One region of the Mesorhizobium sp. M1163 genome, then DNA from elsewhere that is predicted to be linked to it. Evidence: predicted binding sites of a transcription regulator. Region 1 holds the regulator's gene; each other region holds the start of a gene.
The links. The regulator HrcA, encoded in region 1, represses chaperone genes, less so after heat shock. The targets are predictions, from matches to a motif close to GTTAGCACTCNCNNNNNGNGAGTGCTAAC.
Positions count from the first base shown of each region.

Region 2: the regulator HrcA is predicted to act here: its motif matches at 1,564-1,592, upstream of NKH43_RS04340 (co-chaperone GroES).
Region 3: the regulator HrcA is predicted to act here: its motif matches at 1,300-1,328, upstream of groES (co-chaperone GroES).

Region 1 is NZ_JAMYMF010000013.1:110,280-115,337, reverse strand. Features, by position in the region: gene NKH43_RS14860 (low molecular weight protein tyrosine phosphatase family protein) at 1-11, opposite strand, end outside; gene hemW (radical SAM family heme chaperone HemW) at 17-1,180, opposite strand; gene rdgB (RdgB/HAM1 family non-canonical purine NTP pyrophosphatase) at 1,177-1,854, opposite strand; gene NKH43_RS14845 (VOC family protein) at 1,854-2,264, opposite strand; gene rph (ribonuclease PH) at 2,298-3,014, opposite strand; gene hrcA (heat-inducible transcriptional repressor HrcA) at 3,147-4,259, shown strand; gene NKH43_RS14830 (hypothetical protein) at 4,293-4,490, shown strand; gene NKH43_RS14825 (PQQ-dependent sugar dehydrogenase) at 4,592-5,058, shown strand, end outside.
Region 2 is NZ_JAMYMF010000003.1:149,872-154,929, forward strand. Features, by position in the region: gene NKH43_RS04315 (DUF3168 domain-containing protein) at 1-116, opposite strand, end outside; gene NKH43_RS04320 (hypothetical protein) at 383-598, shown strand; gene NKH43_RS04325 (hypothetical protein) at 643-867, shown strand; gene NKH43_RS04330 (DUF1488 family protein) at 864-1,130, opposite strand; gene NKH43_RS04335 (hypothetical protein) at 1,127-1,399, opposite strand; gene NKH43_RS04340 (co-chaperone GroES) at 1,643-1,981, shown strand; gene groL (chaperonin GroEL) at 2,084-3,703, shown strand; gene NKH43_RS04350 (hypothetical protein) at 3,786-3,947, shown strand; gene NKH43_RS04355 (transglycosylase domain-containing protein) at 4,558-5,058, shown strand, end outside.
Region 3 is NZ_JAMYMF010000046.1:13,902-18,959, reverse strand. Features, by position in the region: gene groL (chaperonin GroEL) at 1-887, opposite strand, end outside; gene groES (co-chaperone GroES) at 951-1,247, opposite strand; gene bioZ (3-oxopimeloyl-[acyl-carrier-protein] synthase BioZ) at 1,678-2,661, opposite strand; gene NKH43_RS31020 (adenosylmethionine--8-amino-7-oxononanoate transaminase) at 2,658-3,923, opposite strand; gene bioD (dethiobiotin synthase) at 3,923-4,558, opposite strand; gene NKH43_RS31010 (8-amino-7-oxononanoate synthase) at 4,555-5,058, opposite strand, start outside.

The DNA of each region.
Region 1 (5,058 bases):
ACGTTCTTCACCGGTACTATCTGGCCAGATCCGCCACGACGGCATCGAGCACGATCATGCCGGCCGGCGTGGCGCGCAGGCGGGCATTGCCGATCGGCGCCACCAGGCCTTCGTCCTGCAGCACCGACAGCCGTGCCGTCGACAGGCCGCGCCCGGAAAACGCCTCGTAGCGGGAAAGGTCGATGCCTTCCGCCAGCCTCAGCCCCATCAGCAGGAACTCGTCGGCTTCTTCCGATCGCGTTAGGATCTCGCCGCCGGTGACGCCATGGCCCTTGGCCTCGACCAGATTGGTCCAGGTCTCCGGCATTTTCTCGGCGATTGTCACCACGCGCCGCCCGCTCTCGACGAAACGGCCATGCGCGCCGGGACCGACGCCGACATATTCGCCATAGCGCCAGTAGGTGAGATTGTGCCGGCTTTCAGCGCCGGGCCTGGCGTGGTTGGAAATCTCGTAGGCCGGCAGTCCGTGCGCGGCGGTGATCTCCTGCGTCAACGCATAGAGATCGGCGGCAACATCGTTGTCTGGAATGATGAATTTCCTTGCTGCATGCAGTGCATGGAACGGCGTGCCTTCCTCGATGGTCAGCTGGTACAGCGACAGATGGTCGGCGGCGTGGCCGATCGCCTGCTCGAGTTCCGTCTGCCACGCTTCAGGCGTCTGGTCCGGCCGCGCGTAGATCAGGTCGAAGGACAACCGTGGGAAAATCTCGCGCGCCAGGCCGATCGCATGCAGGGCCTCATCGACATTGTGCAAACGGCCGAGAAAGCGCAGATCCTTGTCGTTCAGCGCCTGCACGCCAAGCGACACCCGGTTGACGCCCGCCGCGCGATAGCCGCGAAAGCGCTCGGCCTCGACCGAGGAAGGATTGGCCTCCAGCGTCACCTCGATGCCATCTGGTACCGTCCAGTTCTTCGCCACGGCATCCAGCACCGCCGCCACGGTCTGCGGCTTCATCAGCGACGGCGTACCGCCACCGAGAAAGATGCTTGTCACCTCGCGCGGCCCGGTGCGGCCGCGCATGGTCGCCAGCTCGGCCTCGAAGGCGCGCGCAAAACGCTCCTGGTCGACCGGCTGGTGGCGGACATGACTGTTGAAGTCGCAATAGGGGCACTTGGCCGCGCAGAACGGCCAGTGGATGTAGACGCCAAAACCCGGGCTGCGGTCGAGCAGCATGGTCATGCGGCGGCCAATCGGGCTTGCGCGAACTTCTGGAAGGCGCGGGCGCGGTGCGACAATGCTGTCGGCTGGCCCGGCTTCCAGCCATGTTTTTCCTCAGCGGTCATCTCGCCGAAGGTTTTTTCGAACCCGTTGGGCAAGAACACCGGGTCGTAGCCGAAGCCGAGTTCGCCGCGCGGCGGCCATACCAGCGTACCTTCGACCTCGCCGCGAAAATATTCAGCCTGGCCGTCGGGAAAGACTAGGCAGATGACCGCGACAAAGCGGCCCTTGCGCTGAGCAGGCGCGATCGCGCCAACTTCCTGCAAGGCCACTTCCGTGCGCTGCATGGCCATGCCGAAGTCGCGGGGGCCGTCCGGCGTCTCGGCCCAGTTGGCAGTGTAGACGCCGGGTGCGCCGTCGAGCGCATCGACACATAGGCCGGAATCGTCCGACAGCGCCGGCAATCCAGTGGCCTTGGCAGCGGCCAAGGCTTTTATGAGCGCGTTCTCCTCGAAAGTGGTGCCGGTCTCGTCCGGTTCCGGCAAGCCGTATTCCTTGGCGGAACTCGCTTCTATGCCGAACGGCGCCATCAGATCGGCGAATTCGCGCAATTTGCCGGCATTGTGGCTTGCGACGACGATCTTATGCCCATCAAGCGAATGAACAATTGGCGAATGAACAGTCTGCGAATGCATCAGATGCCCCAGATTCTTGGCTCGGCGAATTCGATCGAATTGCCCGAGGGGTCGCGAATATAGATCGAGCGGCCGCCTTGCGGCCACTCGAACTCGCTTTCGATGGCGATGCTCTTTGCTTCCAGGTGCGCTTTCCAGCGCACGATCTCGTCGGCGCTTGCGGCGAAACAGAGATGGCCCTCGCCGACGGCGCCATGCGGCGGCACTGGCAGCCTGGCGTCGGCCGGCGGCGGCACTTTCGTCGCCTCGGCATTGAAGATAAGCAGCACGCCGTCGCCGCAGCGGAAGAAGAGATGCCTGCCCTCGACCTTGCCGAGCGGATCGAGCCCGAGGACGCCCGAATAGAACCGTTCCGCGGCAGCAAGATCCGTCACGTAGAGTGCTGATTCCAGGATTGCGGAAGGAGTCACAGGATCGTCACCCTCATCGTCATAAACTGAAGATCAGTCCACCGCCATCTGCTGCAGGCTGACCAGGCGCTGAATGCCTTTCTTGGCCAGCCCCATCAAGGCCGCGAACTGCTCTTCCGAGAACGGTTCGCCCTCGGCCGTGCCCTGGATCTCGACGATGCCGCCCTTGCCGGTCATGACGAAATTGGCGTCGGTTCCGGCCGAGGAATCCTCGATATAGTCAAGGTCGATGACCGGCTGGCCATCATGGATGCCGCAGGAGATCGCCGCAACGTGATCCTTCAGCACCTTGCCCAGGCTCGCCATTTGGCGGGCTTCCATCCAGCGCAGGCAATCGTAAAGCGCCACCCAGCCGCCGGTGATCGAAGCGGTGCGCGTGCCGCCATCGGCCTGGATCACATCACAGTCGACGGTGATCTGCTGCTCGCCGAGCGCCTGCAGATCGACCACGGCGCGCAGGGAGCGGCCGATCAGCCGCTGGATCTCCAGCGTGCGGCCGCCTTGTTTGCCGGCCGAAGCCTCGCGGCGCATGCGCTCGCCGGTCGAACGCGGCAGCATGCCGTATTCCGCCGTCACCCAGCCCTTACCGGAGTTGCGCATCCAACCCGGCACCTTTTCCTCCAGGCTGGCCGTGCACAGCACATGCGTGTCGCCGAACTTCACCAGGCACGAGCCTTCCGCATGCTTGGAGACGCCGCGCTCGAAGGAGATGGGGCGCATTTCGTCGAACTGGCGTTTGGAAGGGCGCATTCAGGCTTCTTTCTTTCTTCGGGATCTTGGCCGGCTTGTAGCCGCACGGGGCGTGAGGCGCAAAGGAAAATGGACCGGTTGCGCCGACGCCGCGGAAGTCTATATCTTCGGGCCGGAGGTTTTTGGCTCGAAATGACCAAGGCAGTCGATCCCGGTTCGCAATCGCACGTGCTCCCGTCGCACGCGCTGCAATCGCCCGCGCTTCAATCGCTCGACATGCGTTCGCGCGACATCTTCCGGCGCATCGTCGATTCTTATCTGAGGGATGGCGAGCCGGTCGGCTCGCGCAGCCTGTCGCGCATCCTGCCGTCGTCGCTATCGCCGGCCACCATCCGCAACGTCATGAGCGACCTCGAGCATCTCGGCCTGATCTATGCGCCGCATATTTCGGCCGGCCGTCTGCCGACCCAGGCTGGCCTGCGCTTCTTCGTCGATGCGTTCATGGAACTCGGTGACCTCTCCGACGAGGAGCGCCGCACCATCGAGGCGCAGGTGCGCGCCTCCGGCTCGGGCGCGACGCTGGAGCATATGCTGACCGAGGCCAGCCAGATGCTGTCCGGCATGTCGCGCGGCGCCGGCCTTGTGCTCGCCGCCAAGAACGAGGTGGCGCTGAAGCACATCGAATTCATCCAGCTCGAGCCGACCAAGGCGTTGGCCGTGCTGGTCTCGCAGAACGGCGACGTCGAAAATCGCGTCGTCGATCTGCCCGCCGGCATCACCGTCTCGCAATTGCACGAAGCCTCCAATTTCCTCAACGCCCATATTCGCGGCCGCACCCTGGCCGAAGCGCGGGTCGAGATCGCCCGCATCAAGGAAGAGACCAGGGCAGCCCTCGATACGCTTTCACAGGATCTGGTCGAGAAGGGCCTGGCGGTCTGGGCAGGCGCCGAAAGCGGGGTGCCTGGGCGGCTTATCGTGCGCGGCCGCGCCAATCTCCTGGAAAACGTCACTGCCCAGGCCGACATCGAATTGCTGCGGCATCTCTTCGAGGATCTCGAAACCCAGGACGGACTGATCCAACTCCTCGACCTCGCCGAGGAGGGCCCGGGCGTGCGCATCTTCATCGGTTCGGAAAACAAGCTGTTTTCTCTGTCGGGCTCATCACTGGTGGTGGCACCCTATCGCGACAAGGACGCCCGCGTCGTCGGTGCGCTCGGCGTCATCGGGCCGACGCGGCTGAATTATGCGCGCATAGTACCGATGGTCGACTATACCGCGCAGCTGATTTCGCGCATGCTGCGCTAGGAGCCGCCGCGGCCTGCCGCAAGGAGAAAAAGAATGGCGCTGGAATCGTTCAAGGCCCAGATCAGCCTGCTGCTCGAAGAAATGATCAACCAGCCAGAGGATCAGCACGAGGTGCAAGAGCAGTTGCGCGAGAAGCTGCAAGAGATGCGGGCCATGGGCTTGCCGCTGCCGGCCGATCTGGTCGCGCTGGAAAAGCGCCTCGACGACGATTTCTACGCCGCCGGCAAGTGAATCGGGGTTCGGCTTCAAATCCTCGTGTGCTGGACGGCCGCTTGGAACGACCAATGCCTCATCCCGTTTGCCCTTTTCGAGGCGAATCCCGGAGGACGTTGATGATCCGATCTGGCGGCTTTGCGGCCATTGCCGCTGCTCTCCTTGTTGCGACACCGGCAGCCGCCCAGCAGGCGGATCAGAAGGTGCTCAAAGGCGAAGCCGCTTTTGGCGATTGGCACGCCGACAGGCCTGGCACCCGCCGCCTGATCGGGCCGCAAGACATGCCGCCAGCCGATCCCGCCCAATCCGCGTCGAACGGCGCCGGCGTGGCGGAACGGCCCGAAAGGGCCAAGCCAGATTTGCCGCCGGGCTTTTCGGCCGAACTGATCGCATCCGGCATCGTCAATCCGCGCGTCGTGCGCGTCGCTCCGAATGGCGACCTGTTCGTTGCCAACAGCCATGCCGACCAGATACGTGTCTATCGTCTCGCCGAGGGCAGCGCCAAGCCCATCGAGAAAGCGATCTTCGCCAAGGGGCTCAGTTATCCCTACGGCATCGCCTTCTATCCGCCAGGAGACAAGCCGCA
Region 2 (5,058 bases), on a different contig from region 1:
ACATTTTCCGGCGCACGGTCGAACAATCTTGCGTCGCCCAGTGCCGCCGATAAATCGGGATCGCCATTCACTGCCTCGAATATGGCCTTCTGCAATTCGACGGGTGGCGCGGTCATTGTCTTTCCCCTCGCCCGTCGCGTCGACCTCCCTGCTGCGTAGCTGCGTTGCATGGCGGCATCCCGGCAAAGCGCGAATCAGCGCGTCTCATACGGATTATGAACCTTCATGATCTCGGGAATAAGCCCTGCTACTGGAACCCGCGACGCCGCGGCCTTTCGCGTCACGGACGCCCTTGAGGGTGACGCGAATTCATTTGGCGTGCAGGGCGTTCGAAGAACGATGCTATGAAGATTCTGGTTTCCAAACATTCGAGGTCGTTTTCGTGCGCGAGCCATCGCTGCTGCCTGTTTTCGGAAAGCTTGGGGTCAGGGCGCGGCCGGTCGCGATTGCGGCGCCGACCATGTCGATGACCATCAAGAATTTGGTCAACCGCACTCGGGAGCTGCTCTCGGCGCACGGTAGCCTGGCCCTGAAGCTGTTCGTCGTTTTGTGGACGGTGCTTATCCTGGCGGCAATATTCTTCGTCGCCCAAGCCTGACCGCGCGACATTCATCGATCGGGCGGAAACTAAAGGATGCCAAGATGGCAAACCGCTACGCGCTGCGTATGGAACGTCCTCACAGCTGGACCGTCTTCTACGTCTTCACCGGCCAGCCTGTCGAGCTCAAGCAGCAATCCATGGTCGGCATGAACACGTGCGATGCGCACGCGATGGTCGATCGGCTGAACAGTCGTGACATCGCGGCGGATGCAGGCGGACCGGAAGCCCCGAGAAAGCGTCTTGTGGACGGATCGCGACGGATCTAGCGAAAATCGGCCGCAGTCAGCACATATATGCTCCTGCGGGTGCGGGCATAGGCATTCCTGGCGACATCGTGGATCGAGCTGGAAGCCGTGTCGAAGGCCGCCAGATAGGTAGCTTCCGAGGCCGCCGTTCCCGGCTGCACTTTGGAGATGGCATCGGTTGCGACAGAGAAGGAAATCTGGAACATGCCGTCATGGCCGACGAAGCGGATGCGTTTGCTTGCCTCGTCGTAGCTGCGGCTGGGATTGGGAAATGTCAGGCTCATGATTTGGCCTCCGTCGATGCGGATACGGCCTGCTTGACTGTCCGCGCCGCCCGCTTCTTCTTTGGGGCGACCGGATTCAGAGCTGCCGCCGCGCGATCCGCCTCTTCCTTGGCCAGTCGCAATTCCCTCAGTCTTGCCGTTTTGATCGCCCTGGCCTTGGCCTCCGAGAGATATTCGGCAGTTGCCTTGTTCCGCTCCGCCGTTTTCTTTTGATTTTCCATGAAGCGAGCCTGAGCTTTTTCCATGATGTTCTGATTGCCTTCGGCCATCGGTAAAATCTCCCTTGCAGCGAAAGTCGTGAGTGTGAACTTCACCATAAAATAGGTGTTCAAAGACAGAAATTCAATTTCATTAATATTCGGCAATGCCCGAACACCAAGGGATAGCCAGGCAAAATAATTCATTCAATATTTGACATACCCCATGAATATTTTTTGGCACTCCTATCAATCGAGTGCCAAGGCGCCTATAGAGAGGGGCGGCCGCCTAAGCCGGCCCCAGAAAGAGTCCCCATGAAATTCCGGCCACTCCACGATCGCGTCGTCATTCGGCGCGCCGAAAGCGACACCAAATCCAAGGGCGGCATCATCATCCCCGACAATGCCAAGGAAAAACCGCAGGAAGGCGAAGTGATCGCCGTCGGGCCGGGCGCGCGGGACGAAAGCGGCGCGCTGATGGCGCTCGACGTCAAGGCCGGCGACCTCATCCTGTTCGGCAAATGGTCCGGCACCGAGGTCAAGATAGACGGCGAGGACCTTCTGATCATGAAGGAGGCCGACATCATGGGCATCATCGAGAAGAGCGAGATGGGCATCATCGACAAAACCGTGGCTGCCAAGAAGGCCGCCTGACTGGAATGCCGCGCGCCCTGCCGGGCGCGCAAAGGATGCTCCAAGCTTTGATTCAGGCGCGCTGCAAGCGTCTTGCCACAACCAACCGAACTGGAAAAAATCATGTCTGCCAAAGAAATCAAATTTTCCACCGACGCGCGTGACCGCATGCTGCGCGGTGTCGAAATCCTCAACAACGCCGTCAAGGTGACGCTCGGCCCTAAGGGCCGCAACGTCATCATCGACAAGGCCTATGGCGCGCCGCGCATCACCAAGGACGGGGTGACTGTGGCCAAGGAAATCGAACTTTCCGACAAGTTCGAGAACATGGGCGCACAGATGGTGCGCGAAGTGGCCTCGAAGACCAACGACCTCGCCGGCGACGGCACCACCACCGCCACGGTGCTTGCCGCTTCCATCCTGCGCGAGGGCGCCAAATTCGTTGCCGCCGGCATGAACCCGATGGACCTCAAGCGCGGCATCGACCTTGCCGTCACCGCCGTCGTCAAGGAAATCCAGGCTCGAGCCAAGAAGGTCAAGTCCTCAGGCGAGATCGCGCAGGTCGGCACCATTGCCGCCAATGGCGACACCAGCGTCGGTGCCATGATCGCCAAGGCGATGGACAAGGTCGGCAATGACGGCGTCATCACCGTTGAGGAGGCCAAGACCGCCGAAACCGAACTCGACGTCGTCGAAGGCATGCAGTTCGACCGTGGCTATCTCTCGCCCTATTTCGTCACCAATGCCGAGAAGATGCGCGCCGAGCTGGAAGACCCTTACGTGCTCATCCACGAAAAGAAGCTCGGCAATCTGCAGGCGCTGCTGCCCATCCTCGAAGCCGTGGTGCAAAGCGGCAGGCCGCTGTTGATCATCTCCGAGGACGTCGAGGGCGAAGCGCTGGCGACGCTGGTCGTCAACAAGCTGCGCGGCGGCCTCAAGGTCGCGGCCGTCAAGGCGCCTGGCTTCGGTGACCGCCGCAAGGCGATGCTGGAAGACATCGCCGTGCTCACCGCCGGACAGATGATTTCCGAGGATCTCGGCATCAAGCTGGAGAACATCACCATAGACATGCTCGGCCGCGCCAAGCGCGTGCTGATCGAGAAGGACACCACCACGATCATCGACGGCGCCGGCGAGAAGGCCACCATCCAGGCGCGCGTCCAGCAGATCAAGGGGCAGATCGAGGAAACCACTTCCGACTACGACAAGGAGAAGCTGCAGGAACGTCTCGCCAAGCTGGCGGGCGGCGTTGCCGTCATCCGCGTCGGCGGCGCCACCGAATCCGAGGTCAAGGAAAAGAAGGACCGCATCGACGATGCGCTGAACGCCACCCGCGCGGCCGTCGAGGAAGGCATCGTTCCCGGCGGCGGCGTCGCGTTGCTGCGCGCCAAGGCTGTGCTGAACGGGCTGACCGGAGCCAATGCCGATGTAACGGCGGGCATTTCGATCGTGTCGAGAGCGCTCGAAGCGCCGATCCGGCAGATCGCCGAGAATTCCGGCGTCGAAGGTTCGATTGTCGTCGGCAAACTCGCCGACAGCAAGGACCACAATCAGGGCTTCGATGCCCAGAACGAGGTCTATGTCGACATGATCAAGGCCGGCATCGTCGACCCCGCGAAGGTGGTGCGGACGGCGCTGCAGGACGCGGGCTCGATTGCGGCGCTACTGATCACTGCTGAGGCCATGATCACAGACGTTTCAGCCAAGGAAGCCGCTGCTTCGCCCGGCGGCATGGGCTATTGACCAGCCGCTGCCGGAAACAAGCCTGAAAGACAGCCGCCGGGGGATATTCCCCGGCGCGCGCCATCGGCAAGGAGATCGATCCATGATCGCATTCGTCCCGAAGCCAAATGCAGCCACGAAGACCAAAGTGGCAGAGGAAAGCCGCTTCGATCGCATTCGCAGGCTTGCCGACAAGCACAGGAAAGCCGACGCCGGCACGATAGGCCGCGACCCGAAAAAGATCGCGGACAAGCGTCCCATGTGACGATTGCCAATCCTCGGCACCCCGCGCAAGCGCGGCACCAGACCCTTATCGCGTCTCGTCGCTGATCAGCGCCAGCTGAATGCGATTCTTGCCCGAACGCACAAGCGCCGTCAGTGCCTGCATGGTGCGGTCAAGCTTATCTCCGAGCGGCGGCAACTGGGGCCGCTACTTGGCGGCGTCATCGTACCGTTGGTTCTGCGCCATGAGGTGGTGGACCACGAGGTGAAGGAAAGCCTGATCGTTCAATCCAGGCTCGACTGGACCATCGTGGAGCCGCCCAGGTTGAGCAATGGAGCGGCAACGGGCGAATTCCGCACGGCAAACGGCATCCGGTCGGCGTCGCTGCTGCCGACGCTGGCGCGTGCCGACCTTCATGCTCGCCCAACTCGACGGCACCACCTACTCGCGCAGGGCAGCCAACATCCTGCGCTGACGCCTCGCGGGAGCCGTCTTCCCCTCGACGAACCGCCCGCTATATCTTCATCGCCCTTACCTTCATCGCCCTTGTCGGCAGCACCAAAATGGACGAATAGTCTTGCAAGGCGCGCCGCCCTGAAATTGCCGGCATGCGGTTTCTCAGTTGGCGGCATCGCCGCAGCCGGATCCTGGAATGGCCAGTCCTTTGGAACCACGCAAGAGAAGAGGTCCGATCGCGGCAAGGCTGCTGGCGGTGGATGCGTGGATCGATTCCTCGGTCTACGAAATCGGCTTCAGGGCGCGTCAGTTCTGGGAAGCGGCGACCATCTTCTCGCGGCGTTTCCGCGTCGGCGGCTGGCGCCGCGGCATGATCGAACTGTTGAGTGAAGGGTTTACGCTCGGTGCCGGCGGCATCGTCGTGCTTTTGGCGCTGGCCTTGCCGGCCTTTCAGATAACCGCCGGCGACTGGCGCACGCAGGGCGACTTCGCCGTCACCTTCCTCGACCGCTACGGCAACGAGATCGGCCAGCGCGGCATTATCCAGCGCGATTCGGTGCCGGTCGACGAGATGCCCGACCATGTCATCAAGGCGGTGCTGGCCACCGAGGACCGGCGCTTCTTCGACCATTACGGCATCGACGTGCTCGGCCTGTCGCGGGCGATATTCGAGAACGTACGGGCGAATTCTGTCGTC
Region 3 (5,058 bases), on a different contig from region 1:
GTGAGGATGGCGATGTCTTCCAGCATGGCCTTGCGGCGATCACCGAAGCCCGGCGCCTTGACGGCGGCGATCTTCAGGCCACCGCGCAGCTTGTTGACGACCAGCGTGGCCAGAGCCTCGCCTTCGACGTCTTCCGAGATGATGAGCAGCGGCTTGGAGGTCTGCACGACGGCTTCGAGAACCGGCAGCATCGCCTGGAGGTTGGACAGCTTCTTCTCGTGCAGGAGGATGTAGACGTCCTCGAGCTCGGCAACCATCTTGTCGGCGTTGGTGACGAAGTAGGGCGAGAGATAGCCGCGGTCGAACTGCATGCCTTCGACGACTTCCAGCTCGGTCTCGGCGGTCTTGGCCTCCTCGACGGTAATGACGCCCTCATTGCCGACCTTCTGCATCGCTTCAGCGATCATCGAGCCGACCGAAGCATCGCCATTGCCGGCGATCGTGCCGACCTGGGCAACTTCCTCGGAGGTCTTGATCTTCTTGGCAGCGTTGCCGAGAGCCGCGACGACTTCGGTCACGGCCAGGTCGATGCCGCGCTTCAGGTCCATCGGGTTCATGCCGGCGGCAACCGCCTTGTTACCTTCCTGGACGATCGACTGCGCCAGAACGGTCGCGGTCGTGGTGCCATCACCGGCGATGTCGTTGGTCTTCGAAGCAACTTCGCGGATCATCTGCGCGCCCATGTTTTCGAACTTGTCGGAAAGTTCGATTTCCTTGGCGACGGTGACGCCGTCCTTGGTGATGCGCGGTGCGCCGAACGACTTGTCGATGACGACGTTGCGGCCCTTGGGACCGAGGGTCACCTTCACCGCATCGGCGAGGATGTTGATGCCGTGAAGCATGCGCTCACGGGCATCGCGGGAGAATTTTACGTCTTTGGCAGCCATTTTTTAGCTCCTGGCAGGGGCTTGCGATCAAGCCCGAAATTCAGTTGACGGTGAGGCCGATAATCAGCCGATGATGCCCATAATGTCGGATTCCTTCATGATCAGAAGGTCTTCGCCATTGAGCTTGACTTCGGTGCCCGACCACTTGCCGAACAGGATGCGGTCGCCGGCCTTGACGTCCAGCGGGACCAGCTTGCCGGCTTCGTCGCGAGCGCCGGAGCCGACGGCGATGATCTCGCCTTCCTGCGGCTTTTCCTTCGCCGTATCCGGGATGATGATCCCGCCGGCGGTCTTGGATTCGGATTCGACCCGGCGTACGACCACGCGGTCATGCAGCGGCCGGAAATTCGACTTTGCCATTTTTGGATTTCCTTGGTGCGGATGTTGAACGGTGCTCCGTTGCCGGAGCATGCCTAGCACTCAGCCGAAGCGAGTGCTAACGCGGCAATGAGATAAGCCGCAGGCTCCTGCTAGTCAAGACGGAAGAGCAAAGAGCAAAGAGAAAAGAGAAGACAGCAAAGAGCAGCCAGCAAAGAGCGTGTAAGCATCGAGCCTTTTATGTGAACAATGTCGGGTATCCGACATATATGGGGCGGCTCACCCTTTGTAATTGAGCTTTATTCAGATGGTACGATTGGTGCAACGGGTGTTGCATTTGAACTCATCCAGAGGCTCGCACGGGTGGTGCTGCGTCAGCTTGGTCATGTCGAGCTTCAGAAGGCCATTTTGGCATTGGTTCTGTTGCTCCTATTGCCATTCATGACCAGTCCTGCGCGCGTTAGCCGGCCGGCTAGATTCCAACCACGAGAGCGCCGCCGCTGAGACCCGCACCCGCCGCCGCCAGAAGGATTTTCTCTCCTGGCTGGAATGGCTTCATCTGGTTGGCGAGCGAGAGCGACAGCGGGACCGTCGCGGCCGAAGAGTTGCCGTATTCGGCAATCGTCTTGACAATTGCTTGGTCCGCAATGCCGAGGTTTCTTCCGACCGCGCCGAAAATCCGAGTATTGGCCTGATGCGGCACAAACCGGCCGACATTGTGTGGCCGCACTCCCGCAGTGGCTAGCGCGGTTGTCGAGCAATCGGTCATCATCTCGACGGCCTTTGCGAACACTTCGCGCCCGTCGGTCATCGTCATCCGGGTCTGCCCGAGGTCGAGGTCGCCATGGAACGGCGTGTTGCTTCCTCCTGCGGGAATCTGGATCAGCCCGTAGCGCGAGCCGTCCGAAGCCACCGAGGCACCGAGAATGCCCCGATCAGCATCATCGCACTGACCGATCACCAGGGCGCCGGCGGCATCGGCGAACAAGACTGAGCTCGCGCGCTCGGCTGGATTGATGCGGCGGCTGAGGATGTTGGCGGCGATGACCAGCGCTGGTTTGCCATGCAGGCGGGTGAACCCGTCCGCAAACATGAGCGCATAGATGAAGCCGGCGCAGGCGCCGGTCAGATCGACCGCGCCTGCGCGGCCAAGGCCAAGCTTGTGTGCGACCAGCGGCGCGCTTGGCGGCAGAAGATGGTCGGGCGTCGAGGTGGCAAGCAACAGCAGACCGATGTCGTGGCGCGCAATACCGGCGTTCACCAGCGCCATGTCGCCAGCCCGGGTGGCAAGACCCGACAGCGTGTCTTCGTCCGTTGCCCAGAACCGCGAACGGATTCCGGTACGCCTTTCGATCCAGCCCGGCTCGAGGCCGAGATTGCTCTCGATCTCGGCATTGGCCACCTTGCGCCCAGGCACGTGATGGCCAAGTCCGAGAATGCGCGACGACTTGCTCACGGCCTGGACCCGAAGCGTTCCCCGGCCTCCTCGATGGCGTCATAGAGTCGTTCGAGCTCGTCGCCTGCGATGCAATAGGGTGGCAGAAGGTAGAGGACATTGCCGAGCGGGCGCACAAGCAGGCCGCGCTCGAGGAAGAAAGCGCGCAGCTTCGGACCAATCTCGGCGAGATAACCTGCGGAACCGGTTCGCAGGTCGAGCGCCGCGATCGTTCCCGTGGCTCGACAGTCGGCAAAATATGGATTGTCCCGAAAGCGTTGCAGCCCGACGGCCTGCATCACGCTCAAGGCCGTGATCCGCCCGGCCACTGGCTCGTCGCGCCAGATCTCGACATTGGCGAGTGCTGCCGCACAGGCAATCGGATTGGCGGTGTAGGAGCTCGAATGGAAAAACGTCTTCTTCCGGTCCTCGGAATAGTGCGCCCGGAAGATGGCATCGGTGACAAGCGTTACGGCCAGCGGGATGGTGCCGCCGGTCAAGCCTTTGGAGGTGCACAGGATATCTGGAGAAATCGATGCCTGCTCGCAGGCGAACATGGTTCCGGTGCGTCCCCAGCCGGTCATCACCTCGTCGGCGATCAGCAGCGAGCCGGAGGCCTCAGTGATCTTCTTCAATTCGGCGAGAACCGATGCTGGATACATCAGCATGCCGCCGGCGCCCAGCACCAGCGGCTCGACGATCAAGGCTGCGGCTCGTCGATCGCGGGTCACAGCCTCGAAACGATCCAGCGTCTCCTGCTCGTGCCCCGCGGCCGGAAAGGGGATGATGTCGACCTCGAACAGCAAGGGTTCGTAGGCGGCGTTGAACACGCCACGCGCACCGACGCTCATCGTTCCAATCGTGTCACCATGATAGCTGTGCTCCATGACGACGATGCGCGAGCGCGGCGCGCCGATGTTGCGGAAATAACCGAGCGCCATCTTCAGCGCGACTTCGACTGAGGTCGAGCCACTGTCGGAATAGAACACCCAGTCGAGTCCAGCGGGAGCGAGGCCGACAAGCGCCTTGGCCAAGCGCTCTGCCGGCTCGTGCGTGAAGCCCGCAAAGATAATCTGGTCGAGGCTCGACGCGGTTGTCTCGATTGCCTTCATGATGCGGGGATGGCGGTGGCCATGTGTGACGACCCACCAGGAGGAGATGGCGTCCAGGATGCGGGCGCCGTCGGCCCTGTGGAGATAGGCGCCCTCAGTCAGGACGATTTCTGGGATCGCAGGCTCGAGCGCGTGCTGGGTGAAGGGATGCCACACATGAGACTGCGACATCAGTCACCTCCAGTAATCGAGGCGAAGGCGAAGCCGGCAACCATTGCGTCCCTCAGTGTTTTGCCCGTCAGCACATCGAGGTGCGGCAGCCTGCCGAGCTGCGGCGCACCGCTGAATTCCACGATGGTCCGTTGCGTATCGGCCATCTCATCGCCGATGAAAGCGATGCCCGCCAACGGGATGGAGCGGGCGCGGAGCGCCTCGACCGATAGCAAGGTGTGGTTGATGGTGCCGAGTGTGGTGCGGGCGCACAGAATAACGGGCAGCCGCCATTCAGCGAAGATGTCGATTAACCTTGTGCGCCGGTTGAGCGGCACCATCAGGCCGCCGGAGCCTTCGATGACGAGCGGCGTCGGTAGGACGGGAAAAGCAAGATCGGCAGCCTTGATCGCCACGCCGTCGATCTCGGCCGAACGATGCGGCGACAGCGGGCTCCGCAAGCGGTAGGCTTCCGGCAGCACGCGCTCTGAGGGCAAGCCGGCAAGCCGCGCGACAACCTCGCTGTCGGTCTCGCCGTCGAGACCCGATTGCACCGGTTTCCAGTAAAAGCCGTCCAGCAAACCGGCGAGCCCAGCCGCAAACACGGTCTTGCCAACTCCGGTATCCGTTCCGGTGATGACGATGCGTTGGGTCATATCGCCTCCGGTGATGTTTGGGCCAACACCTCGACCAGCGCCTCGACCATGGCGGAAATGTCGGCTTCGCCGATATTGAGCGTCAGTGAGATGCGCAGCCGCGACGTGCCCTCGGGCACGGTCGGCGGACGAATGCCGCGTATGTCGAAGCCGCGGGCCTGCAGTGCCGCCGCCACCGCCATTGCGCGGCTGACGTCGCCGATGACAACTGGCTGGATCTGCGAGCCGCTGGGCTTTACGCCGCAGCGCTCGACCAACTGGCGGCTCGCGAAAGCGACCCGCTCATGCAGCTGAATACGGCGCATGGGCTCGTCGGCGAGCATTGCGAGCGCTTCGCGCGCCGCGACCGCCATCAGCGGCGATGGCGCAGTAGCGTAGATGAATGGCCGGCATCGGTTGACGAGATAGTCGCACAGCGTTCGCGGCGCTGTGACCAGCGCGCCGGAAGCGCCGAGCGCCTTGCCGCATGTATGGAGCGCTATGATGTTGTCCCGGCCCTC